3 regions of the Brevibacillus sp. NSP2.1 genome follow, and region 1 is predicted to be linked to each of the others. Evidence: riboswitches for the same ligand, from Rfam matches in the RefSeq annotation. Region 1 holds a riboswitch; each other region holds the start of a gene.

Region 1 (9,946 bases):
ACGCTTGCAGGAGGGGTGAGCTGATGCGAAAGGCGGCAACTGCCCACGAGCTGCCGGGTACCGGACAGGTGCAGGCAAAAGCGGCTGTGAAGCCTGCGGCATGGCTGGAGCTCGCGACGCGTCTTCGCCCGTACCTCTATCTGGCGCCTGCGATGATCTGCTTTTTGCTGTTCTTTTTTTACCCGATCGGGTCGATCATCTATTTGAGCTTTTTGGACTGGTCGCTGATTAACCTCGAAGAAATGGATTGGGTCGGGCTGCAAAACTACCGCGATTTGCTCGGCGACCAAGATTTTCGGCAAGTGCTGGGCAATACGGCGGTCTTCACCGTCGCGACAGTGGGAATCGGCTTGACGCTCTCCTTTTTGCTCGCGCTGTGGCTGAACAAGAAGGCAAAAGTGTACGGAATCATCCAGGCAACAGTGTTCAGCCCGCACATCATCTCGCTCGTTTCTGTCTCTATGCTCTGGATGTGGCTGATGGACCCGCAGTTCGGGCTGCTGAACGCGGCGCTCGAAGCTGTCGGGCTGCCGGGATACACCTGGCTGACCGATCCGAAAAGCTCGTTGTTGTCTCTCATCATCGTCAGCATCTGGAAAGGCGTCGGGTACAACACGCTCATTTTCATTGCCGGGCTGCAAAGCATTCCGGGAGACATTTACGAGGCGGCCGCGCTCGATCAATCGCCTTGGTGGCGGACGCTTGTGCGGATTACGGTACCGATGCTGTCACCGACGATCTTCTTTTTGCTCATCATCAATACGATCTCGTCGTTTCAGGCATTCGATACGATTGCGATCATGACCCAAGGTGGGCCGATCAACAGCACGAACATGCTCGTCTACTACATTTACGAGCAAGGGATGGATTTTTACAACGGCGGGCTGGCTGCGGCTGCATCCGTCATCCTGTTGATTCTGGTAGGGATTTTAACGGCACTGCACTTCGTGTTCATGTCCAAGCGTGTGCACTATCGTTGACGACATGCGAGAGAAAGGAGGAACAGCATGAAACGAGTGGGTGCAATCTCTTTGAAAACAGCAGAGTGGGTCGGGCTTTTGGTTGTCGCTTTGTTGTTTGTGTTTCCGTTTTTATGGATGGCCTCTACCGCCTTCAAGACGATGCCGGAGGTCAGGCAGTTTCCGCCGACCATGCTGCCTGAATCGTGGGAGTGGAGCAATTTTGCCCACGCCTGGGAGTCTGGGCCGTTTCTCATGTACACGGTGAACAGCATTTTGGTGGCCGTCGGAATTTTGGTGCTGCAGTTTTTGACCGCAGTTCCTGCTGCCTATGCGTTTGCCCGCTATCAGTTTCCCGGCCGCAACTTGTTGTTTGGCCTCGTGCTGATCGTCCTGATGATTCCCGGACAGGTGATCTTTTTGCCGATCTACGTGCAACTGAGTGGCTGGGGGCTGGTCAATACGCTCTGGTCGCTGATTATTCCATACGCGGCGAGCGCATTCGGAATTTTCCTGCTTCGCCAGGCGTTCATGCAGGTGCCGGACGAGGTGATCGAGGCGGCGCGGCTGGACAATGCCTCGGAGTGGAAAATCATGTGGACGATCATGGTGCCGATGGCGAAGCCGGTGCTGGTCACATTCGGGCTGTTCAGCTTCATTTATCACTGGAACGACTACTTCTGGCCGCTGATTATGACCAACAGCGACGAGGTGCGCACACTGCCGATCGGGATTTCGAGTCTGCACATGTCAGACGGCGGCACGCTGTGGAACGTCATGATGGCGGGGAACATGATCCTCATCCTGCCGATTCTCGTCATTTTCTTCGTGGCCCAGCGCCATATCATCAAAGCGTTTGTCTACCAATCCAAATAATCGAAAACGATGTGGGAGGAAACCAAATCATGAAGGCGATGAAAAAGACAGGAACGATTCTATGTGCACTTGCTCTCGGCTTGTCAGGCGTACTGGCTGGCTGCGGCTCGACTGGCAAGGAGCAGGCTGCCGGCACGGGCAACGCGACTACCCAGCCGGCAGCGGAAACAGCGGCAGAAAACGGCCCGGTGGAGATCGACTTCTGGTATGCGCTCGGCGGCGTGCGCGGGAAAACGATTGAAGATATGGTCAAAAAGTTCAACGAGACACATAAGGATATTAAAGTAAAAGCGGCATACCAGGGCGCTTATCAGGAGAACCACTCCAAGGTGCTCGCCTCTGTCGCGGCGGGCAACAATCCCGATGTGACGATGGTAGAGATCGCGTCGATCGCCGCCTTTGCCGATGCGAAAGTACTGGAAGATTTGACGCCGTACTCGCAAGGCGAGGAGAAAAAATACATTCCCGGCCTGATGAAGAACTCCTACTGGAAAGACAAACTGTACGCCGTGCCTTTCAACCGTTCCACACCGCTTCTGTACATCAACCGCGACATGCTCAAGGAAGCGGGGCTCGATCCGAACGGCCCGAAAACATGGGATGAGCTTATCAGCTTTTCGCAAAAGCTGACCAAGAAGGAAGGCGACAAAGTTACCCGCTACGGCTTCTCCACACCTGTTGACATCTGGTTCTACGAGGCGCTTGTATTCCAGGGCGGCGGCAGCATTTTGAGCGAGGACGGCAAGGAGCTGACGCTGAACAACGAGGCGGGCAAGGCACCGCTTGAGCTGTGGTCCAAAATGGTCAAGGAAGGGCTGATGAAAAACCCTCCAGGCGAAAACTACAACGCGTGGGATGTAGCGGAACAGGACTTTTTGAACCAAAAGGTCGGCATGATTTTCACCACGACAGGCTCCTTGACGGAGTTGAAGAAAAATGCCAAATTTGACATGGGGGCAGCTTTCCTGCCAGCGAATAAAAACTACGGTACGCCTACAGGCGGCGCCAACCTGGTGATGCTGGCGAAGTCGTCTGACGCCGAGAAAAAAGCGGCGTGGGAGTTCATGAAGTGGATGACCGACACCGAGCAAACAGTGCCGTGGTCGATCGCTTCCGGATACATGCCTGTGACGACTGACGCTGTAGATTCGCCGGAGATGAAGGCATTCTATGAAAAAGATCCGAACTTCAAGGTCGCGGTCGATCAGTTGCAATACGGCTATCCACGTCCGATGGCCCCTGGCTACAAAGAGCTGCAGGATGTCATCCAGAAAGAACTGCAACGCGCCATGCTCGGACAGGCAACGATTGACGAAGCACTGCAAAATGCGACGGACAAAGGCAGCAAGCTGCTGAAAAAATAAGAGCGGCACGATACAGAGAGGAGCTCGCGACATGAACATATGTATGGCCCATCGCGGCTGGTCGGGCAAAGCACCGGAAAATACGATGGCTGCGATTCAACTGGCGCTGGCCGAGCCTGCGATCCAGGCGATGGAGATTGACGTGCAGTTGACGCGTGACGGTGTTCCGGTCCTGATTCACGATTTTACGCTGGAGCGCACGACGAACGGAAGCGGGCTAGTCAAAGACCACACGCTTGAGGAACTGCGCCAGCTCGATGCGGGCAAATGGTTCGACGAGAAGTTTGCAGGCGAAAAAATTCCGACTCTGGCGGAAGCGCTGGCTGCGATCAAGGGCCACTGCACGCTGAACATCGAGCTGAAGGCGACGAGCGACATGTACCCGGGAATTGCGGAAAAGGTGCTGGCGCTGGTGGAGCAGTACGGAATGAAGCAGGAAGTGTATGTGACGTCGTTTGACCACGAACTGATTCGCCACGTGCGCACGCTCGATCAGGAGGTGCAGACGGGGCTGATCGTCTACGGCCGTCCCGTGCTCATGCTGGAGCAGATCGAGGCGGCAGGCGCCAGCATCTTGTCCATGGGCTATCCGTATCTGACGCGGGAGCTGACAGCCGCCGCGATTGAAAAAGGGTTCAAGGTCATAGCCTGGACGCTAGATGAGCCTGCGTACATCCGGGAAGTCATGTCCTGGCATCCCGAGGTGCAAATTTGCACCAACCATCCTGACCGGATGCTGACACTGGGCTAAGCGAGCATGAACAAAAAGCCGTCGGGGAGAATCGGTCCCGACGGCTTTTAAGCATGTTCCCGCTATATTTTGAACCGGCTCACATGAGATTGCAGCTCTTCTGCGATTCTCGCCAGGGAAGCAGCAGAGGAGTTCACTTCCTCCATGGCGGCCAGTTGTTCCTCAGTGGCGGCTGACACGCTCTGGGTTCCGTCTGCCGAGCTTTCAGCGACCTGTTCAATGACGCTGACCAATTCGACGACCTTCTCGGTTCCGGCAGACATTTGTTCGGAATATAGCTTCACTTCCTGGATTTGGCTCGCTACTTGTGCGACTGCATCCTGAATCTGCTCAAACGATTTTCCGGCGTTGTTTACGACCGTCAAGCCGAGCGCGACTTCCTTGGTGCCTTGCTCCATCGACAGCACAGCCTGATTGGATTCCAGTTGAATGGCGGTAATCAGCTCTTTAATCTGCTGCGCCGATTGGGCGGACTGCTCGGCCAATTTGCGTACTTCGTCTGCCACCACCGCGAAACCGCGGCCTTGCTCGCCCGCTCTGGCGGCTTCGATGGCGGCGTTTAGCGCGAGCAGGTTCGTTTGCTCCGCGATCGCCGTGATGACCTGCACGATTTGCCCGATTTCCTGCGAGCTGTTTCCCAGCCGTTTGACGATATCCGCAATGTTGCTGACCGTATTTTCAATGGACTGCATCTGGCTGATGACGACCTGCAGCGCCTCGTTGCCTTCCACGGCGATCCGGGAAGCGCTCATGGCCGATTCGTCCGCGTACTGGGCATTCGCCGCTACTTGCTGCGCCCCTTGTGACACCCCTTGCATGGCGTGCACGCTGTCTTCTACGCTCCTCACCTGTTTTTCCGCGCCGTAGGCCACTTCCTGAATCGTAATCGCAATTTGTTCCGTCGCCTTGCTGGTATGTTCCGCATTCACCGACAGCTCTTCTGCGGAAGAGGCGAGATCGGTAGCTGTGTCGTTGACCTGTTGAATGATCGTGCGCAAGTTGTGCACCATTGTGTTTACCGACTGGGATAGCTGTCCGACCTCATCCTGCGAGCGGATTCGCAGAGGCTGCACGGTGAGTTCGCCTTCGGAAATGCGGTTCGCCACAGAGGCCACATCCACAATCGGACGGGTGATCTGGCGCGAGATCGCATACGCGATGGCGATGACTACAGCAACTACGCCAAAAACGATCAGCATGACGTTGTTGCTGACGGAAGAAACGGCGGCCGTGATAGATTCGACCGGAATGTGCAAGTACAGGCCAAAGTTCGTTTTCGAAATCGGCGAGTATGTGACGACGTATTCCTTGCCTTGGTCGGAGTAGCTGTAGGAGCCTTTCTCGGCTTTGTCCGCTTGCAAAATGTCGACCAAAGGCTGGGGCAGAGCCGATTCCGCAAGCGGCTTTCCGATCAGCTCCTGGTTGGGGTGGTATTGAATCTGGTGCTTGTTGTCCACCAGAATCGGGTAACCGTCGCTGCCGACGTTCAGATTGGCCAGAAACGTCGCGGCGAACTCGTCCACGTTGACAAGCCCGGTCAGGACGCCGAGCGCCTCCTTGTTTTTGCCGGTGACGGGAGCAGCGACGATGATCGAACGGTTGCCCGTTGTTTTGGCGACCAGGACATCGGAGTAGCTCGGTTTGCCCTGCATGCCGTCCTTGAAAAATTGCCGCTCGCCAAGGTCGATCCCGACGCTTTTCGGGAACGTATCGGCGGATACTTTTCCGTCGCTGCCGATAAACGTATTGCCGTCGTACAGCTTCATTTCTTCGGTAAACTTGCGGATGAACTCGTTTTTCGCCGCCGCGTCGTCCGATTGAATATCAGAGGTGCGGGCCAACACCTGAATTTCGGTCATGCGCCGGTCCAAATATTGATCCATCGCCATCGCGGTACTGGAGGTCAGGTCGACATACGACGCTTTTTGCTTGTCGATCAGGATGGATGAAAAGCTGTTCGTAATAAACAGCGAAACGACGGCCAGAGGAATGACTGCAACGGTGAGAAACCAGAGAATCATTTTGTTCCTCAGCTTTTTGAACAAAAACATAGGCTTTTCCACTCCTAAATTCGTGCTTGGCAATTTCTTTCTGTCTTGCGTAGAACGCTGCCTGCCCGAAAGAAATGCACAGTCAGACTGCCGAGAAGACTCAGCAGCCTGACGAGCGATTAATATCCCATTGCCGCGCCTTCCCCGCGAGGGTCAGCGCCGCCAAACTTCACATTCGTTTGCGGATCAATCAAGATCGCGCCGGACTGGCCCATCGCATCGGTGTAGGCTGCTTCCAGCTTTTCGACCGGATGGCCGCGCTTCACCAGCTCGTCCAGAACGTCCTGCGGAATCCGGCTTTCGACTTTCAGGTTGTTGGAGGCAGAGCCCCAGTTGCGGCCGTGCAGCCATCTTGGCGCTTCAATCGCGTCCTGCACGCTGAAGCCGAAGTCGACGATGCGCGTGACGAGCGCCGCCTGCGTTTGCGGCTGGCCTTCGCCGCCTTGTGTTCCGTAGAGCAGGTAAGGCTTGTCTCCTTTAAAGAGCATCGCCGGGTTGATCGTGTGGAAGGTGCGTTTGCCCGGTTCCAGGTGATTGATGTGTTTCGGGTCCAGAGAGAAGTAGCTGCCGCGGTTTTGCAACAGGACGCCCGTGTCTTTCGCGACGATGCCGGAGCCCCAGTCAAAGTAGTGGCTCTGGATGATCGACACGGCATTGCCGTCCTTGTCCACGACGCCAAACCACGTAGTATCGCCTTTTGGATCGAGCGGCTCGACCGCTTTTGCCGCTTGCTTCATGTCAATGCGCGCTGCCAGTTCTTTTCCGTGCTGCTTGGACAACAGCTCGTCCACAGGAATATCCACGAATGCCGGGTCAGTCAGCCATTTGTCACGGTCGGCAAAAGCTTGTTTGGTCGCTTCGACGATCGTGTGGTAGTAATCCGGCGTACCTTCGCCCATGCTCTTGAGGTCAAAGTTGTTCAGCACGTTCAAAATCGAGAGCGAGGCCATGCCCTGGGAGTTGGGCGGCACGTTGTACGCCTTGTAGCCGCGATAGTCTACCGTAATCGGCTCCGCCCAGGTGGAGGTATGCTTCTCGAAGTCTTTCAGCGTGAGCAGCCCGCCGTTTTTTTGCAGGTCGGCGACGATTTTTTGCGCGACTTCGCCTTTGTAAAATCCGTCGGCGCCTTTTTGGGCAATGATTCGCAACGTTTTGGCAAGGTCCTTTTGCTTGAGAATTTCGCCTGCGGCATACGGCTCTCCGTTCGGCTTCAGGAACGTTTTGCGGAAGCCCTCGAAGCGCTGGAGATTTTTCAGCTCGTTGTCAGTCGGGTCTGTTGCGTACTTGGTCCAGTAAACCTGGTTGGGCGAGACGGGATAGCCGTTTTCGGCGTACCCGATCGCAGGCTCCAGCAGCTTGTGCCAAGGCAGCTTGCTGTTGCCCATGCTTTTGTGCGCGTAGTTGTAGGCTTCCCACCAGCCGGAAACAACGCCGGGAACCGTGTTGGCAGACTCATAGCCGCGGGAAGGAATTTTGTCGTAGCCTTTGCTTTTGTAGTATTCGATGGTTGCCTTTTCGCCAGCTCGTCCGCTGCCGTTCAATGCTTTCAGCTCTTTTGTTTTGGCGTTGTAAATGAGCCAGAAGTTATCCCCGCCAATGGTCGTGTAGTGCGGATAGACGACGGCGAGGGTAGAGGCGGCGGTAATCGCGGCGTCTACTGCGTTTCCGCCGTCTTCCAACGTTTTCAGGGCTGCGGCTGTAGCCAGATAGTGAGGTGTTGTGACCATGGCATTTGGCGACATTGATGTTGGACGATTGGCAGCTTGGACCGGAGCGAATGTTGTCAGGCCGATAGCGGCGGTCAATGCGACGGCAGAAAGTTTTTTCCAAAGTGACATCTCATGAAGCCTCCTTGTATTTTGGTGAAAAGGTTCCAACAATCCGACAGCTTTTCGCAGCCTCACCTCCTTGACCGGGACAGACAGAAAATTCCTCATACCTACAAAAATGGACAAAAACAGACAATGAGTGCGCAAAAAAAGACCAATGATATAGGATCATTGGTCTTGTCCTACATCAATATTTCGGTAGCTGGCTGGCATGCCCGCTCGTGCGGAGGTAGCCCCTCTAGCTTTGCGTCGCCGGATTTCCCCGGGTTTGCCGTTTCGATATCAATGAAAAATTAATGCAAATGTTGCAGGTAAAATTTCCTAAACCTGTTTGTCAATAATATAGACGATTTGTCGATTGGGGTAAATAAGGAAATTTCTTTTTATCTAGAAAAAAGGAAGCATCAGGGAAATACGCGTTTTTCACCGACATTCACACACCTCTGTTGGCCGAACTGCTTATGATGATAAAAAGGCACATTTGCCAAGGAGTGAAACAACGACCATGATGCATCCCGATACAGAGCTTCGCTATATCAACGACGAGATCGGGTACGGTGTGTTTGCGACAAAGCTCATTCCCAAAGGCACGATTGTCTGGGTCCAGGATGATCTCGATCAGGTATTAGACCCGGCATTTGTGGAAAAACTGGATCCATTAAGAAAACAGGACGTGCAAAAATATTCGTTCAAAAATCAGTTCGGCAAATACATCTTGTGCTGGGATAAGGCCCGGTTTGTCAACCACAGCTTCCATGCGACCTGTGTGGCGACGATGTACGATCTGGAACTGGCGGCGCGGGACATTTTGCCGGGCGAGGAACTGACCGATGATTACGGAACGCTGAACCTGGATGAACCGTTTGACTGTTTGCCGGAGCCGGGCACGAGCCGTTCAAGGGTGATGCCTGACGACTTGCTGCGCTACTATCGCCAATGGGATGAGATCGCAGCCGCCGCCTTCGAGCGGTTCAATCAGGTTGAACAGCCGCTGCTCCACCTCGTAAGACCTAAGCATTTGCAAACCATTCGCGGCATTACCGAACAGCAGCGGTCGCTCGACTCGATCATTTCGCTGTACTGCCAGCCGCAATCGCGATGGCCAAAAGAGCAGGAGTGGTAGACGCAGCGGGCCGGACAACGGCCCGATTTTGTTGAACTCTGGGAAGAGAATCAGTATTATGGAATGTAAAGGTGAAGTGAAAGGTTGATTTCATTGGAAAACAAGGTAGCGTCATCCAATTTTATCCGCAATATCGTGATTGACGACCTGCAAGCAGGCAAGGTCAAGGAAGTCATTACCCGCTTTCCGCCGGAGCCGAACGGGTATCTTCATATTGGACATGCAAAAGCCATCTGCCTGAATTTTGAACTGGCAAGCGAATTTAATGGCAAGGCTCACCTCCGTTTTGACGATACCAATCCGGTGAAAGAAGACACTGAGTACGTGGAAGCGATCAAAACAGACGTCAAATGGCTTGGCTTTGAATGGGACGGGCTGTTTTTTGCATCGGATTACTTTGAAGAGATGTACAAGCGTGCGGTGCTGTTGATTCAAAAAGGCAAAGCCTACGTGGACGATCTGTCTGCCGAAGAGATGCGCAAGCTGCGCGGAACGTTGACGGAGCCGGGCGTAGACAGTCCGTACCGCAACCGTTCTGTGGAGGAAAACCTCGACCTGTTCGAGCGCATGCGCAACGGAGAGTTCAAGGACGGGGAAAAAGTGCTGCGTGCCAAAATCGACATGTCCTCCCCGAACATCAACATGCGCGATCCGGTTTTGTACCGCATTTCCCATACGACCCACCACAACACGGGAGACAAATGGTGCATTTACCCGATGTACGACTACGCGCACCCGCTGGAGGATGCGATTGAAGGCGTGACCCACTCGCTCTGCTCGCTCGAATTTGAAGACCATCGTCCGCTGTACGACTGGGTCATCAGCGAGTGCGAGATGGAGCACGTTCCGCGCCAGTACGAGTTTGCCCGCCTGAACCTGACCAACACGGTCATGAGCAAGCGCAAGCTGAAACAGCTCGTAGACGAAAACGTCGTCGATGGCTGGGACGATCCGCGCATGCCGACCATTGCAGGCTTCCGCCGTCGCGGCTTT
Region 2 (9,946 bases), 1.5 Mb from region 1:
AACAACAACGGCAGCAGCAGCCCGAGCGGCATGAACAGCGCGATGTTGCCAAGCAGGTTGTACGCGATCGTATAGGCGCTGTAATGCTCGTAGTGGAACACGTAGTCGAATAGCGTGCGCATCGGCTTCGTATTTTGAAAAATATACGTGTACTCCGGGGCGCCGTGCCGCAGCATCCGCTCCTTCCATTCGAGCGTGAACCGTCTGCGGTGCCACCTGTCCGGCGAGAGCAGCAGCAAATAGCTGCAAGCCGCTACATAGAGGCCGAACAAAGCCAGCACCCATTTGCGCACGTACTTGTCGATGAGCGGCATGGACGCAGCAAGCTGGCTTTTCAGCTCAGCCACAGGGCCAAAGCGCTGGATAGCGAGCGCAGCCGCTTCCTGCTCCGCATAGCCCTCCTCCATCAACTCTTGCTTCATGCTCGTCACATGATCGAGCAACTCGTCCTTCACGTCCTGCTTTTCCCGCCTGGAGCAGGGCAAACCATTGACGACTTGATCGACGTATTCTTCCAGTTTCACGGTCCTACTCACTTCCCTCGTTGCAGAGCGCAACCAGCCGCGTCAGACTCTGCCAGTCTTTCATCTTGTCTGCCAAAAGCTTTTGCCCCTCCCTGGTGATGCGGTAATACTTGCGGCGACCGCCTTCCTTCGACTCGCCCCAGTACGATTCCACGGCCTTCTGGTTCTCCAGCCGCTTCAAAGCCGGGTACAGCGTCCCTTCCCCGATTTCATAGACTTCCTCGCTTTTCTCGCGGATCTTTTTCGCCAGCTCATAGCCGTATTGATCCTTTTGCGCAATCAGCGAGAGCAGCAGAAGATCAATGCTCCCTTTCAGCAACTCCTTGTTCACAGTAACAACTCCTTCCAAGCCTGAGTAGAGAGTAGCACATTATACATCGTGTTACAAGGTAGTTGAAAAAGAAAAACGACAACATTTATTGATCCTAAATTACTATTGGCAAAAATAAAATAGGTAATATAGACTATTTTCGACAAGCACTTCCATAGATCGACAGGATGGTTCAGAAAATTCCTCCTTGCTCCACAACTAGAATACAGGTCCGAAGAACCGGGCAGAAGGAAGATGTCCCGAGCAGCACACGCGAGTCGCCTTTCATTTTGTGACTTCATTCTCTCAAACAGGAGGAATACACATGCTTGCTACCCTTCCACACTATGCTCTACATACGGTTCTCTTGGCTCATTTTGTCATCGGTGCGTTATTTTTATATTCCGAATACAAGTTTTTGAGTAAAATAAAAGCCTCGGAGAAATAGACAAAAAGGAGTATGGCGCGAAGTGAAATCTTTTTTTCGCCAATGGTTTTCTCGTAAAAACAAGACCGAAGAAGAGCCCAAGTACAAGCAACTGGATTCCGACCTCATCAAAGCCACCCGCTACGACTTGGAGTCGCAACACCTTTACATCCAGTTTCACGACGGCCGCGAATTTGTCTACTGCAAAGTCTCCCCTTATGCCTACAACGCCTTCCTGAATGCCGATTCGTTCAGTGAGCATTTTCACTCGTTTATTAGCCAACGCTATTTGCACTACCAGGTCATGTAATTCAAGCCGTGGGCCGGGCACGCAACAGCCCTCCGGGAGCCTCCAGAGGGCTGCTTTGTTATTTCAACGCCCGCTGCAAAAAGGCGCGCGTCCGCTCGTGCTGCGCATTCGTAAACAGCTCTTCCGGCGTTCCCGACTCGACAAATTCTCCATTATCCATAAACATAATCCGGCTCGCTACTTCTCTTGCAAAGCCCATCTCATGCGTGACCACCATCATCGTCATATGCTCGGAGGCAAGCTGTTTGATGACCTGGAGCACTTCGCCCGTCAGTTCGGGATCGAGCGCAGACGTCGGTTCGTCGAACAGCAAAATGTCCGGGTTCATCATGAGCGCTCTGGCAATCGCCACGCGCTGCTTTTGGCCGCCTGACAGCTTGGCGGGATAGACGTTTGCCTTGTCTGATAGCCCGACCTTCTCCAGCAACTCCCCGCTTCGCGCGCGAATGACGTTTTCCGGCTCCCCCTTGACCACCTGCGGCGCAATCTCCAGATTTTCGCGCACGGTCAGATGCGGAAACAAGTTGAAGTGCTGGAACACCATCCCCATCTTCCCCGTGATCCGCTTGATCTGCTGGCTGGAGCTGTAGACGCCGTCTTTCACCAGAAAGTCATCCGCGACACGGATGCTCCCGCCATTTACCTGCTCCAGATAGACCAGGCTGCGCAGCATCGTGCTTTTTCCCGAACCGGACGGGCCAATCACTGCGACCACATCGTTCTTTTGAATCTCAAACGAGACATCTTTCAAAACTTCCAGCTCGCCAAACGATTTTTTCAGATTGCTTACTTGAATGATCGCCATTTCACGCCAGTCCTTTATTCGAATTTAAATCTTTTTTCCAGCCATTTAAAGAACAGAGTCAACAAGAGGGTCATCAGCAAATAGATGACGCCCGCGATAAAAAAGGGAACGATCGTAAAGTCCCGGTTCACAGCCGTTTGCGCGTAATGCAACAGCTCAGGCACTGCGACCGCATAGAGCAGCGCCGTATCCTTCACAAGCGTGATCGATTCGTTCGACACGGCGGGCAGCGCTACGCGAAACATTTGCGGCAAAATGATTTTGGTCGTCGTCTGCCATTTGCTAAAGCCGAGCACTTGTGCCGCCTCGTACTGGCCTTTGTCGATGGACAACAGCCCGCCCCGGAAAATTTCCGCAAAGTAGGCCGCGTAGTTCAACACAAAGCCTACGCAGGCAGCGACAAAGCGATCCATCACCAAATATTCGCCAATACCGGGCAATAGCGGCAGCCCGAAGCAAATAAACAGCAGTTGCAAAAGCAGCGGTGTCCCGCGCATCACGTACACGTACGTGTGTGCCAGCCACGCCAGCGGCTTTACGCTGCTTTTTGCCATTAACGTAATGAGAAAGCCCAACGGGATCGAGAGCACGATGGCGATCAAAAACAGCAGGATCGTCATCTGCGCTCCTTCCAGCATCGGTTTTGTAATCGAAAGGATGTAGTCTGCGCTCATATTTCATGCTCCTATGTGGATTAGGCAGGCTTTGGCTTTCCTGGCAGGAGCCTGACCTTGTTTTTTCGTCGTGACATAAGCGTGGCTTCGCCCATCTTCCTGGCGAAGCCATCGTTTCTTTCATTATTTCAATACGCGATCCTCGCCAAACCATTTTTCCGAGATTTTCGCGGCGGTTCCATCCTGATTGAGCGCGTCGAGCGCCTTTTGCAGCTCGTTCAGCAGCGCTTCGTTGCCTTTTTTCACCCCTACGCCGTACTCTTCAGGAGACAACGATTCGTCCAACAATTTGAACGTTCCCTGATCTTTGGTCATGTAGTAATCCGCCACGACCTGGTCGATGACCACGGCATCGACGCGGCCGATTTTCAGGTCGCTCAAAGCCAGTACGTTGTCCGGGAACTCCGTGATCGTCTTCACCTGGTTTTTCAGCTCGCTTGCATTCAGAGCGTCAGCGGCAGAGGACAGCTTTTGCAGCCCGACAACTTTGCCAGACAAATCCGCGAGCTTCGTCATATCGGAATTGGCCAGCGTCACGACGACCTGCGCGTTTTTCAAGTACGGCTTCGTGAACAGCACTTTTTGTTTGCGCTCATCCGTAATCGTGTATCCGTTCCAGATCAGATCAATCCGGCCGCTGTTCAATTCAGATTCTTTGGAACCCCAGTCGATAGGCTGAAACTCGACCTGCTTGCCCATCTTTTCGCCAGCGGCGCGAGCGTAGTCGATATCGAAGCCGACCAGCTCGTTTTTCTCATCGCGGAAGCCCATTGGCGCAAATTTGTCGTCGATTCCGATAATCAGTTTATTGGCGTCAGCGCCTGTTTTCTCGCTGGAGCAGCCCACTACCAGTGAAAAGACAGCTCCGAAAAGCAGTGACAGCAAAGCAAATTTTTTCATCGTGATTCTCCCCCTAGTTCGGCTAGTCTCTATTTGTTTTTACTCTGATAAAGTGGTAATACGTTAACAAGGTATCATGATAGCACATCATCCAAAAAGAGTCGAGACTTTAGCAAAGAAAAGCGCACAGGAAAAGCATTCCTAAACAAAAAACGCCGGATTCCCCAGCGTTTTGCCTGTTCGCGCGCGAGACGGGCTTGCAGGCGCTTTCGTCCTGCAGCCGATCAGCAGATGCACGTCTTTCTTTTTTGGCCGATCTTGCCGCGCTCTTCGATTTTTTTGATAGACTCCGTCGCCAACGGGACCTTGCACGCCGTCTGGCCTACATCCACCTGGACTTTTCCGATCGCTTCCGCTGTCTGCACCGCTTCCGCATGCAGTTCCGTGACAGACGCGCCAACCGCGATGACAAACTGGTTCATGACATAGCGTACCCGGTTTCTTTCCTGATGGATCGTCTGCTTCACCCGCGCAAGCAAGGCGCTGATTTCCGCCAGGTCGAGCTGCTCGTCAGGCGTGATCGACAAGTAGTTGGCGTACGTGCTCCAGCCGCAAGCTGCAATCATCTCCTCCTCCGCTTCGATCCACTCCCGTGCCAGCTCCAGGGCGAACGAGCTTTCGGCGGCAACACCCGCAACCGTGTACTCGGCCAGCATGTACCAGTACGCCTGCCTGACCCAGCTTTGCAGTTGTTCCTTCGTCACCGTCTGCGGGTCGATCGCCAGGCCCGCCAAATACATCGCGTCGTGATTGCCCGTCTCGTACAACGCTTGCACCAGCTTTTGATCGCGCTTGACTGCCTTCACCAGCTTTTTCATGTCGCCGATTCGCACGCCAAAAAACGGCTCCCTGGCGCCATGGCGCATGAACGTCTTCTTCGTCTGCTCCGTGCCCAACGCTTCCAACTGTTGCATGACTTCTTCCACGGTCATTCGCGTCCGCCTCCCTTTTTTCCTAGTTTACCCATTTCCCGGCTGCTTTCTCCCTGCTACAAGAGCGGGAAAAGGTAGCGCAAGATCATGATCGAAACCATCCCGACGACAACCGTGCCCAGCAGGCTGCGGGTCACGATCGCAACCAGAAACGTCGGAATCGCCGCCAATAGCTCGACATTGGCTAGTAGCGACAACTTTCCCTCCTGCAAAAACAGCTCCTGCCCGACCAGTGCAGCCATGACCGCGATCGGCACGTAATGCAGCCAGCGGACGCCCCACGCGGGAAGCTCCATGCGCGACAGCACCATCAAGGGCAGCACCCGCGGCAAAAACGTGACCAGCGCACTGCCTACAATAATGAGGAAGATATCCCATCTCACTTCCATCTTTCGATCACCATCCCGATTGTCGATGCGCACAGCGTAGCTACGATGACGCCAAGGTTGCCCGGATACAAGACAGACACGCCTACAGCAATGACGACTGCGCTGATGGCGACGACGATATCGAGCCGGATTTGCTTGCGGCTCATCATCGCCAGCACCAGCAAGCCGATAAACATCGCCGGCAGAGCGAAATCAAGGCCCAACTGCTCGGGATTGGCGATCCACTGTCCGAAATAGGCTCCCGCCAAATTGGCCGCAATCCAGTTCAGGTAAGCCGTCACATTCAAACCGTGCATCCATTTTTCGTCGATCTGCTTGCGCTTCGCCGCCTCGTTGATCGCAACCCCGAACGTCTCGTCTGTCAGAAGCGAACCGACGAGCATGTTCCGAAACGCCGTCAGATGGCGGAAGTAGGGCGACAGAGCCGCGCTTAGCAAAATATGCCGCAAATTCACAAACAAAATCGTAATGATAATTCCCATCGCCGAGCTTCCTGCGGCAATCATGCCCGCAGCAATAAACTGCGCCGAGCCTGCGTACAGCAAAATGCTCATCAAGGCAATTTCCATGATGCTCAGCCCAGCGGTCTTTTCCAGCACACCTGCCGCAAACCCGATGCTCAAATACCCGAGCAAGGTTGGAATGCAATCCTTGACCCCCTGCATGAAGCTTCCCTGCTCACCCGCGTTCGACAATGCTTCTACTTGCAGTTGTTCTCGCCCCACTGCTTCTCCCTCACTCTCTCTTTATTTCACTCCGGCTTGCGCGCTTGCCTCCTGCTTCGCTCCGCTTACTTGAATCTCTTCCCGGTGACCACCTGGTACAAGTCCGGCTTGCTGCGCCAGAGCGCTTCGACCTTATCCGGGCCGAGCACCTTTGTCACTTCCGCAAACATAATATCGTGGCGAATGTACTCGACAGCGACCAGAACGAGCGCCGGATCCTTCGTCTTGACCGCCCAGGCAGCCGTATTTGGCGTGAAGTTGGCGATCAGCACTTCCTCCAGATCACGCGCGACGATTGTAAGATGCCCGCCCATCCGTTCCTCGGCCACATCAGGCGCCATATAGTCATGGTGATACGTCGTCCCTACGCGCGTCTCTTGCTGTCCAAACAAAACGGTAAAGACGGAAATCCCTTCTTCGGTTCGTCTGTCCACCGCCTCCTGGATAAAAGGCACCTGAGGCTCCCAGATCGACAGCCACACTTCCTCGCCAGCCTGCTCGATCATTTGCCTCATTTCCATGAGCACCAGCTCGTCACCGCTAATTCGCCGAATGACGTCGATCTCTTGCTCGGACTCTAAGGCCGACAAGTTTTTTTCCAAATAGTCGAAGGACGCTTCGAACTGCCCGCGCAGCCTGCGGACCAGCTCTCTTGCTGGCAGCGGCGCATACGTGACAGGCTCGGAAGGCACGGTGTAAACAGCCCCTTTGTCAACGAGCTTGCCCACGACTTCGTAAATCATGGAGCGCGGCACGCCAGAGCGTTTGCTGATTTCGTATCCGGTGATCGGAGAGTGCTTGAGCAGACTGATGTAAGCCTTGCACTCGTACTGGGAAAATCCGAGCTTTTGCAATTCCTTGTATATGTCTTCCATCCCGACCTCTTAGTAGTTAGTTTTATACTCACTATAGGTTCAGGTTCGTTCCTTTGTCAATGTGCTTTTCCCGGCACAAGCGAAAATAAAAAAAACCCTCCGTGAACGAGGGCCTTTTTGGCAAGCAAGCAGCCTAAGCGAGATCGCGCACTTTAATGTAAGAAACGTTTCTTACATTAATCACGATGTCATCGTATTGCAGCCACCCATCCTTTTGGTTGGCGACCATTTGGATGATTTCTTCCGGCTCGGTTGTCTCGATCTTAACCAGCTCGCCACCGGAAAAGTGAAACTCAATCGTTTTGGCCTGACTCATTTTCGCATCCCTCCTGTTCTTTCTAGTTATCGGACGGATGGTAAATTTTTGTTACGCATCAGGCGCAAGTAGCTGAGTCGGCCATTGGCAAAAGTCCCGGCACAACCTGACTATGTTCCTATCTTTTCTCTGTTTTTCCTCGCATCTTTCTCTGTCCAAACTACCAATTTGGAGCCGACTATTTATGAACAATCGGTTACTTTACCCTACCAAAACTTGACAAGATTGTTTCTCTTGGATTATATTTTGCATAATTCGACACTTCTATACATTTTTCGCAAATGAATGACAAAGGCAAAGTCATCGAAAGGTGGCGACGCAAAACCACGGGTCTAAAGTCTTTGACCATGACAGCCGGGTTGCCATACATCATGAGCATAGCAGGAAGATGATGGTGACTTTGGGCTGTTTCCGCATGGGGAATGGCCTTTTTTATGCTCACATGGAAGAAAGGAGGCGCCATTTTATCGATCAACACTAGACTTGTACATGAAAAAACAAAGAGAGAGAAAAATGGAGTGGAGTATTATGTACAAACTGGTTGATTCAGCACAATCTTTGGCACTTTTCCATCAAATCAAGGAAAGTGTCTGGACCTCAATGGGCTTCGAGATGGAATACGCCAAAGATGGTTCCGACGTCTATCTTTTGTTGTCGGATGAGGACGAACCAGGCGGGACTTTTGAATTTACACCACATGAAAAATCTTCTGCTTATCTGCAAAATTTGTTTCAGGATGTTTTGACGAGCGATATGAAAGTTGTCGAAGTGGACAGTTTCGCTGTCTTGCCCAAGTTCCGCGGAAAGCTGGGACGATGGGGAGTTGCCCTCATGATCGATTATGCAGAAAAACACGGATATACGCATGCAGTCGGTTTGGCAGATCCGGCTTTTTTTCAGTTGATTAACCGTAAATACAACGTCAGAGCGACGCAAGTGAAAGAGATGGTCTTCTACAAAGGGGCGAATGCCATTCCGACCGTCTTCCACCTGCAAGAAGCCTATTTGAACAAGGACAAGCCCGAATTTGCCTGGTATCAAGAGCTTTGCAAACAAATAAAAGTTGAGGTTAGCTGACATGGAACTCTTACAAAGAAGAAATAACTGGGTGGTCATTGTTTTTGCGAGCATCATTACCATCGTCCAGATCGTGAACCTCATCATGGGGGTTCCGTTCTCCTTCGTTTTAACCGTGCTGGGGATTTTGTACGGGGTGCTCGCACCTTTTGCCTACCTTTCCAACCGGCCAGCCTGGCGGGACAAGATGGCTCCCTTCATGAAGTTTTTCAACTTCGCTGTCATCGGCATTTTCATGTTCGTCATCGTGGGACTCGATCCTTGGCTGGTCAACATCATGACGATCATGTTCTTCGTCGCGGTCATGGGCATTTATCAGGACAAACTGATTAACATCTTGACCATCATCGCAGCCATGGGGATCGTCACCTACTATTTCCTGACGAACGGCGAAGCGATTTTCTACACGTCCGATCCTGTTCATTTGATGTACTACTTGCTGGCCTTCTGCTTCGTATCGGCGACAAGCATGATGCACGCAGTTTTCAACAACAAGCTGCAGCGGGAAAGCGAGGAGCAAAAGCAGCAAGCGATCGCCTCCAAAGAGTCGCTGCAGCGCATTTTGGACCAGATCAACGAATCGCTCAACTCCGTCCAGGAATATCAGGAGAATTTGAACAAGGTTACAGATGGCGTCAACGTCCGCGCGGTGGAGACAGTGGCTGCCCTTCAGGAGATCATGCGCTCCTTCTCGATCCAGACCGACAACACCAACGAGTTGCGCCGCGAGATGGGCACGACCAACCTCCAGGTAGAGGACATGACCCGCTCCGTGACCGAAATGCACGAATACGTAGAATCGACCAAAGAAGCGACCAATGAAAGCGGCAAGCGCATCAGCAACATCGGCAACGACTTCGAGCGCTTTATCAAGGACATTCAAGGCACGAACAAGCTGATCCAAGAGCTGAACAAAGAAACGGAATCCATTGAAAAAATCATCCAAACGATTTCGGAAATTTCGGCACAGACCAACCTGCTGGCGCTCAATGCGACCATCGAGGCTTCCCGTGCAGGCGAGCATGGTCGCGGCTTTGCCGTCGTAGCGGACGAGGTGCGCAAGCTGGCCGAATCTTCCAAGCTGTCCTCCGAATCAATCTCTACCTTGTTGATGACGATTCGCGAAAAAATGAAGCTCGTCTCCGACATGATCTCCGAGTCCCAACTGTCGTTTGAGAAAAACAGCGAAGGGATCATGGAGGTTCAGGAAATGTTTACGAACGTGGACAACTACATGCACAACTTCGCCGAGAAAACGAAAAATCTGCAAGAGTTCATCGTCCACGTCCACAGCATGATTCAGGAAGTCAACGCCAAAGTCGAGGTCAACGCAGACATCACCGACAAAAACAAGGAAAGCCTCGAAGAAGTCCTCGTGCTCGTCTCCGAGCAAAAAGAGGAAATCGTCAAAGTATCCGGTGGCTTCGAAAAGATCGAGCAACAAATTCGCGGTTTGAATACGTAAGCAGCAAAGCTGGCTGGATTTTTATGCAACTGCCCTCTCTTTTGTAGAGGGCGGTTTTTTTGCGTGCATGTCTGGATAATTGTGGAATCGGCGAGATTTTTTTATAAAATTCATTTTTCTACATAGCATGTCCCGCCTGTATCGCTTATAATACACATGGAATTTTTACAGTTCTCTTCCATCGTGAATCGATCCAACGCAAAGAGAGGCCTAAGCC
Region 3 (9,946 bases), 2.0 Mb from region 1:
AGGGTCGATGTCGACGTGGACGATGCGGGCTTTCGGAGCAAACTCCTTGGTGCGTCCCATCGTGATCCGGTCATCGAAGCGAGCGCCGAGGCCGATGACACAGTCCGCATTGAGCAGCGCCTGGTTGGCTGTGTAGCTTCCGTGCATGCCCGGCATGGCGAGCGCCAATTCGTGCGTGCCCGGGAAACCGCCCAGCCCCATGAACGTGTTGATAACCGGGATGCGCGTCTTCTCCGCAAAAGCGAGCAGCTCTGCTTCGGCTTTTGCGGCGATGATGCCGCCGCCTGCCAAAATGACCGGGCGCTTCGCTTCGCCAATCGCGTCAACAAATGTCTGCACCTCTTCGTCTGTCGGCACGAGCGTGTCGCGGTAGCCGCGAATCTCGACCTTGTCGGGATAAGTGAACGGCGCCTTCGCGTTGGCCACATCTTTTGGAATGTCGATGAGGACCGGGCCCGGACGACCTGTAGAAGCGATGTGGAACGCTTCCTTCACGATGCGCGGAAGCTCGCGGACATCGCGGACGAAGTAGCTGTGCTTCGTAATCGGGATGGTGATTCCGGTAATGTTCGCTTCCTGGAACGCGTCGGTTCCGATCAGCGACTGGGCTACGTTTCCGGTGATGCACACCAGCGGAACCGAGTCCATCTGGGCTGTCGCAATTCCGGTTACGAGGTTGGTCGCCCCCGGACCGGAAGTGGCGATGCATACGCCCGGTTTGCCAGTAGCGCGGGCGTATCCGTCTGCTGCGTGGATCGCGCCCTGCTCATGGCGAGTCAGGATGTGCTTGAAGTAGCTCCCGTACAAGGAATCGTAGATCGGGAGCACCGCTCCGCCTGGGTAGCCGAAAATGTATTCGACTTCCTCCAGGATCAGACAGCGCAGAAGCGTTTCTGCTCCTGTCACTTCCTCCCCGAACTGAATCGGTGGAATGCCGTTCTTTTTCTGCAATTCGGCCATTTCAACACTCATTTTCCTCTCCTCCTCCCACTTCTTAAAGCAGCTATAAAAAATACCTATGGACACATAGAAAAACCCTTTCGCCCCGACACGGTTCGGTTTCCATGTCTTTTGGGGCGAAAGGGTTCGCGGTACCACCCAACTTTATCGGCGCCTCGCGGTCAGCCGATCTCAGCCAGTCACAGCAAATGCGGACTGTAACACGCTAACGGGTGTCAATCGGTTTTCCCTACTTTTTGCACGAGGCAAATTTCAGCAAAACAGCTCAGAGGTGAGCAATGCAGCGTACCCTATGCCCGTTCTCAGCAACCAGGGCTCTCTGTAAAAGGGGAGACGCGCACCATCCTCGTCATAGCCTGCTATTATAACAATATTTCTAATATTGTTGTTGTCAGAAAATAAAGTGTTACGTCTGATTATAGCTAGGCACTTTGGGGGTGTCAACGAAAACAAAAAGATTTTACTATACTTTCGTCCGAACGAATGCTCAGTAGAAAATGCCGGAACGGCGCGGTTTTTGCGTGAAAGCGGATACATTTTCTTTCGGCTTGTCCCCTTTCTCGGGCAAGGAAACGGACCGGCAATGCCCGCCCTTCCCTTTTGTTCGTAAACTTGTTTTACAGATTGTCGCGAAGTCCCTCGATCAAAATTTGCGCCACCTCGGGACGGGTAAATTCCGGCGGCGGGGTCTGGCCGCTGCGCAAAAGCGCGCGCACTTTTGTCCCGGACAGCGTCAGATGCTCGCTTGCAGCGTGTGGGCACGTCTTGGCCGTCGCCATTCCTTGGCAGGCTGTGCAATAAAAGCTGTGCTCATAAAACAGCAACTGGATGCCCAGCTCCTCTGGCGCAAATGCAGAGAAGATGTGCTGCGCGTCGTACGTCCCGTAGTAATCGCCCACGCCCGCGTGATCGCGGCCTACGATGAAGTGCGTGCAGCCGTAGTTTTTGCGGACGAGCGCGTGGAATACCGCTTCTCTCGGACCTGCGTAGCGCATCGCCGCCGGGAAGGCCGCGAGCAGCACGCGCTCTTTCGGGTAGTAGTTTTCCAGCAGGGCGAGGTAGCTTTTCATCCGCACTTGCGCGGGGATGTCATCTGACTTGGTTTCCCCCATCAGCGGGTTGAGAAAAAGCCCGTCGACGATTTCCATTGCCGCCTTTTGGATATATTCGTGCGCCCGGTGGACGGGATTGCGCGTCTGGAAGCCGACGACGCTCTTCCAGCCGTTTTGGGAAAAAAGCTCTCTCGTCTCGCGCGGCGTCAAATAATATTCGGCAAACCGCTCGGGCTGCGGCCGCTTGAGCACATGCACCGGACCGCCCACGTACAGCCCCGGTTTTTCCATCAGCTTTTTCACTCCCGGATGCGCCCGGTCCGCTGTCCGAAACACTTGTCTTGCCTCCCGGGCTTTATCGGGCTGGTAGAGGCTTTGCACCTGGAGTATGGCGTAGTCTTCGCCATCTTCGCCGCGCAGCCATACCGCATCCCCCGGCTCGATGTCCGCGTGCTCGGCCGCATCGACTGCCAGCGTCACGGGCAGCGGCCAAACCGTCCCGTCTGCGAGCCGCATCCGCTCCACGACGGAATGGTAGTCGTCCTCGCAAAGAAAGCCTGTCAGCGGGGAAAAGGCGCCAATGGCGAGGCAGTCTATGTCAGACAACGTCCATTGATCGACCACGATTGCTTTTTTGCCAGCGGCTCTGGTTATCGCTTCCGGCTGACTTTCCAGCCGTTCAATCAGCGTCCCACCGTGTGGCGAGATCGTATGCATAGCGTGTCCTCCCTTTTGTTCCCTTACTTGTGCAGGCCGCATTCGGTCTTGTCAAAGCCGGCCCAGCGGCCCGCGCGCGGGTCCTGCCCTGACTGGACAGGCCGGGTGCAAACACTGCAGCCAATACTTGGATAATTGCGGTCATGCAAAGGGTTGTAGGGGACATCGTTCGCGTGTATATATGCCCACACCTGGTCCATCGTCCAGTCCGCGAGCGGGTTGAACTTCACCAGCTTGAATTTATCGTCCCATTCCACTTTTTTCGCATTGGCGCGGGTAGGCGCCTGATCGCGGCGAATGCCGGTAATCCAGGCGTCGTAGCCGGACAGCACCCGTGTCAAAGGCTCTACTTTGCGGATTTGGCAGCACAGATTCGGGTCTGTCTCCCACAATTTGTCTCCGTGGCTCTTCTCCTGCTCAGCCAGAGTCATCTGGGGCAGCACCTGGATAAATTTCGTCTGGTACCGCTCCTCCAGCTTGTCGCGCGTCTCGTACGTCTCGGGAAAATGTTTGTTCGTATCGAGATAAAAAACAGGTATCGTCGGGGCCAGTTTGTGCAGCATGTCGATCAGCACGACATCCTCGGCACCGAAGCTTGAGGCGAGGACGAGGTTGCCTGCGAAGTGTTCCACCGCCAGAACAAGCACATCCTGCGGGGATTTGGCTTCCATCCGGTACGCCCACACTTGCAGCTCTTCGTCCGCCATCCTCTGGCGATTGCTCATCAGCGAAACTCCTTTCCTGCTAGGATTCCCCCACCATCATATGTCGGGAGGCAGGAAGTGGCGATTCGTCCTGCTGACAAAACTGCCGCGACGGCACCGAAAGAAACGAAAAGAGCGACCAGACCTGTAGCCCGATCGCTCCTCGCGGATTGCTCCCTCTTATTTTTTGTCAGAGTCACTGTTTGCTGCCGGGAAAATAAACGAACTGCCTGTCGGAATCGTGTTGAGATTCGCCTGGTCTACATTTTGTGTCGCCGGTGCTCCTGTGATGAAGACGACGGGTGCTACGTAGGCATCATCCTTTTCTTTGGCGAACGCTCCCGGAACGAACAGCGCCGAACAGACCACCGCAGTTGCACCCATCATTACCATCCACTTTTGTTTTTTCATCTCTACTCTCTCCTATCCAATGTTTTCCTTTGACGCTTTTTATTGTACGGCAGGGAGCCATCCTCTCGACACGGACGGGAGATTGTTTTTTGCTCCAACCTGAGACGGAGCCGCCTCTACGCCCGTTGTCCATTTTCTTAAAAAAACGATGGCGTTTCGTTGCTGCCCTTGCGCTTTTCGGATGTTCATTCATAGGGGAGAGCCTCTCCGACAAGCAAAAAAAGCCGACCTTCCCCACCAGGAAAGATCGGCTTTGCTTTTTGCGTATGTGCTTACGCGTTCAGTTTGCCTTTTGCAACTGCTGCCAGTTCGTTGAACGCAGCTTTGTCGTTCACAGCCAGGTCAGCCAGCATTTTGCGGTTCACTTCGATGCCAGCCACTTTCAGGCCGTGCATCAGACGGCTGTAGGACAGACCGTTCAGGCGAGCTTGCGCGTTGATACGGGTGATCCACAGTTTGCGGAAGTCGCGTTTCTTTTGACGACGGTCGCGGTATGCATAAAGCAGGGATTTCATTACTTGCGCATTAGCGGATTTAAACAGGCGATGTTTGGAACCGAAGTATCCTTTCGCCAGCTTCAGGATTTTCTTATGACGACGGCGTGTAACAATGCCACCTTTTACTCTTGGCATACTAAACTCCTCCTGGTCTTTCCAGCATGGCGGCCTACTGCTAGGCGCTTAGGGAGCTCATGCTGCGTAATGTGTGTAATGATGCGAAAACTTACAGGTAAGTGAGCATTTGCTCCATGCGTTTTTGATCGCCTTTGGAAACGAGTGCAGCTTTGCGCAGGTGGCGCTTTTGCTTAGTCGTTTTGTTGGCGAACATGTGGTTACCAAATGCGCGGTCGCGCTTCAATTGGCCGCTTCCAGTCTTTTTGAAACGTTTTGCAGCAGCCTTGTTGGTTTTCATTTTAGGCATCTGAAAAGTCCTCCTGTCTAAACTACTATCTTACTTTTCCGCTTTCGGAGCCAGAATCATAATCATGCTGCGGCCCTCGATCTTCGGTTTACGCTCAGGCGTAGCGAGATCTTCACACTGAGCAGCTACACGCTCCATAACGCCAAGCCCGATTTCGGAGTGGGTGATTTCACGTCCACGGAAACGGATCGTACACTTCACCTTGTGGTGATCCTCCAAGAACTTGCGGACGTTGCGAAGCTTGGTTTGAAAATCGTGTTCTTCGATGTTAGAAGAAAAACGCACTTCTTTCAGCTCGATGATCTTCTGGTTTTTCCGTGCTTCTTTCTCCTTTTTCGCCTGCTCGTACTTGAACTTTCCGTAGTCCATGATACGGCATACAGGCGGTTTGGCTGTCGGAGCAACGTTTACCAGATCCAGTTCGGCTTCCTGGGCAATGCGCAACGCTTCCCTGAAGGGTACGACTCCCAATTGGCTCCCGTCAGCGCCGATCAAACGGACTTCACGGGCACGGATCGCTTCGTTGATTAACATTTGATCCTTGCTAATACTTGCCACCTCCGTCAATTTCGAGAAGGAACAAAAATGTGCGAACGCATCTGCGCCCGCACATATCTCACCTAAGCAATTTCATCAGATCCAAGGATCTTTGCATAAGAGTTACCTGTCAACAGTCGTGTCGGACGTCGACCCAGGTGAGAAGCTGGGCGCCTCTGCTTGTTCTCGAAGTATGAAGTGTTTATACACGCAACTTATAATACAAGGTAGAGTTGTCTTTGTCAAGGCTTATCGCTTTTTATCCTCCGATGTGGGACATTTCCACCTTCGGACGCTTTTGCAGCCCCGGCGTTTCGTCCAGCCGTTCTTCCGAATAGCGCTCGTCGCGCTTTTCCCAGATCGCGCGAATCTGCTCCTGGATTTCTTCGTCGCTTCGCCCGCTGCGCAGCGGCTCGCGCAAGTCATAGCCGGCGGAGGCGAACAGGCAGTTGTACATTTTCCCCTCTGCCGACAGCCGCGCCCGCGTACAGGTAGAGCAAAAGGCTTGTGTCACCGACGAGATCAGCCCAATCTCCTGATCGCTCCCCTCGTAGCGGTAGCGCGAAGCGACCTCGCCGAAGTAGTTCGCCTCGACCGGGACGAGCGGCATTTCTGCGCCGATCATCCGGACGATTTCGCTGGAAGGCACGACCTGATCGAGCTTCCAGCCGTTGCTGTTACCTACGTCCATGAACTCAATGAAGCGCAGCGTATGGCCTTGCTCGCGGAAATAACGGGCCATCGGCAAAATGTCCTGGTCGTTGACACCGCGCTGGACGACCATGTTGATTTTCACCCCGAGTCCCGCTTCCGCCGCCGCGCGAATCCCGTCGAGCACAGCATCCACCGGATAGCCTCTGCCGTTTAACATGCCAAACCGCTCGTTGTCCAGGCTGTCGAGGCTGACGGTGACGCGATCAAGCCCGGCTTCCTTCAAAGCCTGGGCATGGCGGGCGAGCAGCGAGCCATTGGTCGTCATGGCGATATCGTGAACGTCCTCTATTTTTCGAATCATTCGTATTAATTCAGGCAAATCCCTGCGCACGAGCGGTTCTCCGCCCGTAATCCGGATTTTCCGCACGCCGAGCGCTGTGAATATTTGGGTCAAGCGGGTAATTTCTTCAAACGACAGCAGCTTGTGCTGCGGCAAAAATTCAAACTCCGGCCCGAAAATTTCAGCCGGCATACAGTACCGGCAACGAAAATTGCATTTGTCTGTCACGGAAATGCGCAGATCACGGAGAGGACGCTTTCGTGTGTCACGTACTTGCATCTGCTCTAGCACTGGTGGTCACCCTCCTTTTCCTGGCTGAGCCTGGCATGCCACTCTATCTCCAGTTTGTCTCGTATTGATGTCCAACATGCGATTCCGGCTTTTTATTAGCGTACCATATTCCGCCTGCGAACGGCTCCTGTTCCTGCACTTTTCGCTGTTGCAAAAGCGGTCGCAAGCCGATGAAAATCGGAAAAATGACCCGGTGCACGCCAATGTGCAAACCGTTTTTTTGACTATTCCCTTTTGTATAAACATAGGATAATATGACTATATATTATGCTCTATATATTCCTCTTCAATAAGGAAAGCGAAGATCAGCCGTTTGTATGTGGGCACTTGAATGGCTGGGAGCGAGTAGTGCAACCGACCCTATTTTCGTTGTAGAGTCGGTTTATTTTATCCCAGAACAAAGGCCTTGTCCACTGCTCAGAAACGGCAAGCTGCAGCAATGGCAATCGCCCCCTCTTTCTCAATTTTTGAGTAAATCAATAAAATGTAAAATTCGGAGGTCTGCATGCAATTTTTTGCAAAGAAAGCAAAGCCATGGAATGAGTATGTGAAAGCTTCCCACGCAACTGACATTACCGAAGTGGGCGAACGCGTGAAAGAGCGCCTGTCTTTTTTGGGCGTGGATCAGGATACATTGGCGCACGTCAAAGAGGCTGCTACCACGCTTTACCCCTTTAAAGCAGAGATCGTATCCAAGTTTTACCAGTCGATCACTAACGTTCCCCACCTCCAGAAGATCATCCTCGACAACTCCAGCCTGGAGCGGTTGAAAAAAACTTTGGAGGTCCACCTGGAGCAGTTTCTCACAGCAGAAGTCAACCATGAGTACGTGAAAACGAGAATTGTCATCGGGCAAGTTCACAGCCGCATTCATCTGACAGCCGATCATTTTATTTCTGCACACCATCTGCTGATTCAGATCATGACCACGATTTTGATGGAAAAATGGAGCAATCAGCCGCATCAGATGATGAAAATGGTCACCGCTGTGCAAAAATTGGCAGCATTCGATCAGCAACTGATTGTGGAAGTGTATATGGAAGAGACGTTCAAATCGTTTTTGTTCGGCATCTCCGGCATGCTCAACCATATGACCCAGCTCGACACGACGAAGCAGCTTATCTCGGGAATGGACGAGCAGATCGAGGAAAGCCACAGCGTCACCGCCGCAACGGAAGAAATGAGCGCCTCGATTCAGGAAGTCGCCAACCACGCGGTCAAAGTCGCGGAAGGGACAGACGAAGCGGTGCAATCCGCTGAACAGAGCAAACAGATCATCAATGCCGCTCTCGGCGACATCCGCCAGGTGGGCCACGTCTTTGTCGAGGTCATGAGCAGGGTAAACCAGCTCAATCAGGAGATTCATCAGACACAGGACGTCATCCGCATCATTCGGGAAATCGCCGAGCAGACCAACCTGCTCGCGCTGAACGCCAGTATCGAGGCCGCCCGGGCCGGAGAGCAAGGGCGCGGCTTTGCAGTCGTAGCCACTGAGGTGCGCAAGCTGGCCGAGCATACAAAAGAACAGATCAGCCGGATCACAGACAACATGGAGTCGCTGCAACAAGTTTCGAAGCGAGTGACGGAGCAGATGGACAGCACGAGCAAGCTGGTGGAGCGCAGCGTCGGGGAAGCCCAGTTCGCCGATGTCGCCCTGAACAAGATTGTGTCCACCATGCAGGAAATCAGCCAATCCACCTCGCAAATTGCCGCCATGACCGAGGAACAGGCTTCTTCTGTCACGGATATCGCCCACCGCAACTCCACGATTTTTGACCTGAGCACACATTCGCAGCAAATCGCCAAAAACACCGCGCAAATCATTCTCGAACTGAGCCGGAAAATGGATGAGTACCGCAAGACGTTCTTTACGATCAATGTCAAATTGAGCTACAAAGACATCGTGCGCGTGGCCAAAACGGATCATTTGCTGTGGAAATGGAAAATTTACAACATGTTCCTTGGTTTGGAAAACCTGGTCGCCGCAGAAATGGCCTCGCACCATCACTGCCGACTGGGGACGTGGTACTACAGCGACTTGCCGCCGCTTGTGCGCAACAACCCGACCTTCAAAAAGCTGGAGGAGCCGCACAAATTAGTACATTTTTACGCCAAGCAGGCAGTGGAAAAATACCAGGCCGAGGATCTCGCCGGCGCCCAGGAAGCGTACGAGCAGCTTCAACGGGCGTCCCATGAAGTCGTAACACTGCTTACCCGTCTGGAAAATGAGCTGTAGCAGTTGTCGCCACCGTTTTCGCCAAAAACAAAAGGGCCGTTCCCACCGTTCGGGTGAGAACTGCCCTTTTTGCTTTACTTCATTTCGTTGATTTCGGCGCGGATTTTTTCCACGAACTCATCAACGGTCATGGCGCCTTCATCGCCTACTCCCCGTCTGCGTACAGACAGAGTGCCGTCTGTCACTTCTTTTTCCCCGATAACCAGCATGTACGGGATTTTTTGCACTTGCGCTTCACGGATTTTGTAGCCGATTTTTTCGTTGCGCGCATCCAGCTCTACGCGGATGCCAGCTTGTTGCAGCTTTTCTTTGACTTGCTCGGCGTACGGAATGTGCACCTCGCTGATGTTCATCAAGCGCGCCTGGATTGGAGTCAACCAGACAGGGAATGCGCCTGCGTAGTGCTCGATCAGGATGCCGATGAAACGCTCCATGGAGCCGTACATCGCACGGTGCAAGACAACCGGACGATGCTTTTCGTTGTCTTGGCCCACGTAAGTCAGGTCGAACTTCTCCGGCATTTGGAAGTCGAGCTGGATGGTTCCGCATTGGTGACGGCGTTTCAGCGCGTCGGTAATTTGGAAGTCGATCTTCGGTCCGTAGAACGCACCGTCGCCTTCCTTGATTTCATACGGCATTTCCAGTTGCTCCAGCACCTTTTTCAAGGAGCTTTCCGCTGTTTCCCACAGCTCGTCGGAGCCCATGGAATCTTCCGGGCGAGTCGAAAGTGCTACGCTGTATTCAAAGCCGAACACTTTGTAGATTTTGTCGATCAGCTTAATCATGTTTTTGATTTCGCTCTCGATCTGGTCAGGGCGGACGAATACGTGTGCGTCATCCTGGCAGAAGGTGCGAACCCGCAGCATGCCGTTCAGCGCGCCGGAATATTCGTGGCGGTGAACCTGGCCGAACTCGGCATAGCGAATCGGCAAGTCGCGGTAGGAATGCATTGCGTTTTTGTAAATGAGCATGTGTCCTGGGCAGTTCATCGGCTTCAAGGCGTAAGTCGCGTTGTCGACTTCAGAGAAGTACATGTTTTCCTTGTAGTGATCCCAGTGACCGGATTCTTTCCAGAGGCGCTCGTTCATGAGGAACGGCGAGCGCACCTCTGTGTATTGGGCAA

Evidence for each region. Region 1 has a riboswitch for cyclic di-GMP ahead of ggt (gamma-glutamyltransferase). Riboswitches for the same ligand answer to the same signal wherever they lie in the genome.
Region 2: it holds a riboswitch for cyclic di-GMP, as region 1 does, so the genes downstream of both, M655_RS22230 (GNAT family N-acetyltransferase) here and ggt (gamma-glutamyltransferase) in region 1, are expected to answer to the same signal.
Region 3: it holds a riboswitch for cyclic di-GMP, as region 1 does, so the genes downstream of both, M655_RS19775 (methyl-accepting chemotaxis protein) here and ggt (gamma-glutamyltransferase) in region 1, are expected to answer to the same signal.

Annotation. Positions count from the first base shown of each region.
Region 1 is NZ_CP048274.1:443,509-453,454, forward strand. Features, by position in the region: gene M655_RS02200 (ABC transporter ATP-binding protein) at 1-24, shown strand, start outside; gene M655_RS02205 (carbohydrate ABC transporter permease) at 24-980, shown strand; gene M655_RS02210 (carbohydrate ABC transporter permease) at 1,008-1,835, shown strand; gene M655_RS02215 (ABC transporter substrate-binding protein) at 1,865-3,199, shown strand; gene M655_RS02220 (glycerophosphodiester phosphodiesterase) at 3,231-3,950, shown strand; gene M655_RS02225 (methyl-accepting chemotaxis protein) at 4,013-6,001, opposite strand; gene ggt (gamma-glutamyltransferase) at 6,121-7,839, opposite strand; cyclic di-GMP riboswitch class I at 8,025-8,113, opposite strand; gene M655_RS02235 (SET domain-containing protein) at 8,336-8,953, shown strand; gene M655_RS02240 (glutamine--tRNA ligase/YqeY domain fusion protein) at 9,038-9,946, shown strand, end outside.
Region 2 is NZ_CP048274.1:4,573,223-4,583,168, forward strand. Features, by position in the region: gene M655_RS22175 (VanZ family protein) at 1-524, opposite strand, end outside; gene M655_RS22180 (PadR family transcriptional regulator) at 529-855, opposite strand; gene M655_RS22185 (KTSC domain-containing protein) at 1,305-1,571, shown strand; gene M655_RS22190 (amino acid ABC transporter ATP-binding protein) at 1,630-2,376, opposite strand; gene M655_RS22195 (amino acid ABC transporter permease) at 2,391-3,050, opposite strand; gene M655_RS22200 (amino acid ABC transporter substrate-binding protein) at 3,174-3,950, opposite strand; gene M655_RS22205 (DNA alkylation repair protein) at 4,175-4,882, opposite strand; gene M655_RS22210 (AzlD domain-containing protein) at 4,939-5,271, opposite strand; gene M655_RS22215 (AzlC family ABC transporter permease) at 5,262-5,936, opposite strand; gene M655_RS22220 (TrmB family transcriptional regulator) at 6,062-6,871, opposite strand; gene M655_RS22225 (hypothetical protein) at 7,005-7,187, opposite strand; cyclic di-GMP riboswitch class I at 7,471-7,554, shown strand; gene M655_RS22230 (GNAT family N-acetyltransferase) at 7,716-8,264, shown strand; gene M655_RS22235 (methyl-accepting chemotaxis protein) at 8,266-9,729, shown strand.
Region 3 is NZ_CP048274.1:4,073,321-4,083,266, forward strand. Features, by position in the region: gene ilvB (biosynthetic-type acetolactate synthase large subunit) at 1-972, opposite strand, end outside; gene sat (sulfate adenylyltransferase) at 1,578-2,729, opposite strand; gene M655_RS19745 (phosphoadenylyl-sulfate reductase) at 2,753-3,454, opposite strand; gene M655_RS19750 (hypothetical protein) at 3,614-3,844, opposite strand; gene rplT (50S ribosomal protein L20) at 4,117-4,476, opposite strand; gene rpmI (50S ribosomal protein L35) at 4,568-4,765, opposite strand; gene infC (translation initiation factor IF-3) at 4,796-5,299, opposite strand; gene moaA (GTP 3',8-cyclase MoaA) at 5,562-6,575, opposite strand; cyclic di-GMP riboswitch class II at 6,873-6,956, shown strand; gene M655_RS19775 (methyl-accepting chemotaxis protein) at 7,093-8,823, shown strand; gene thrS (threonine--tRNA ligase) at 8,898-9,946, opposite strand, start outside.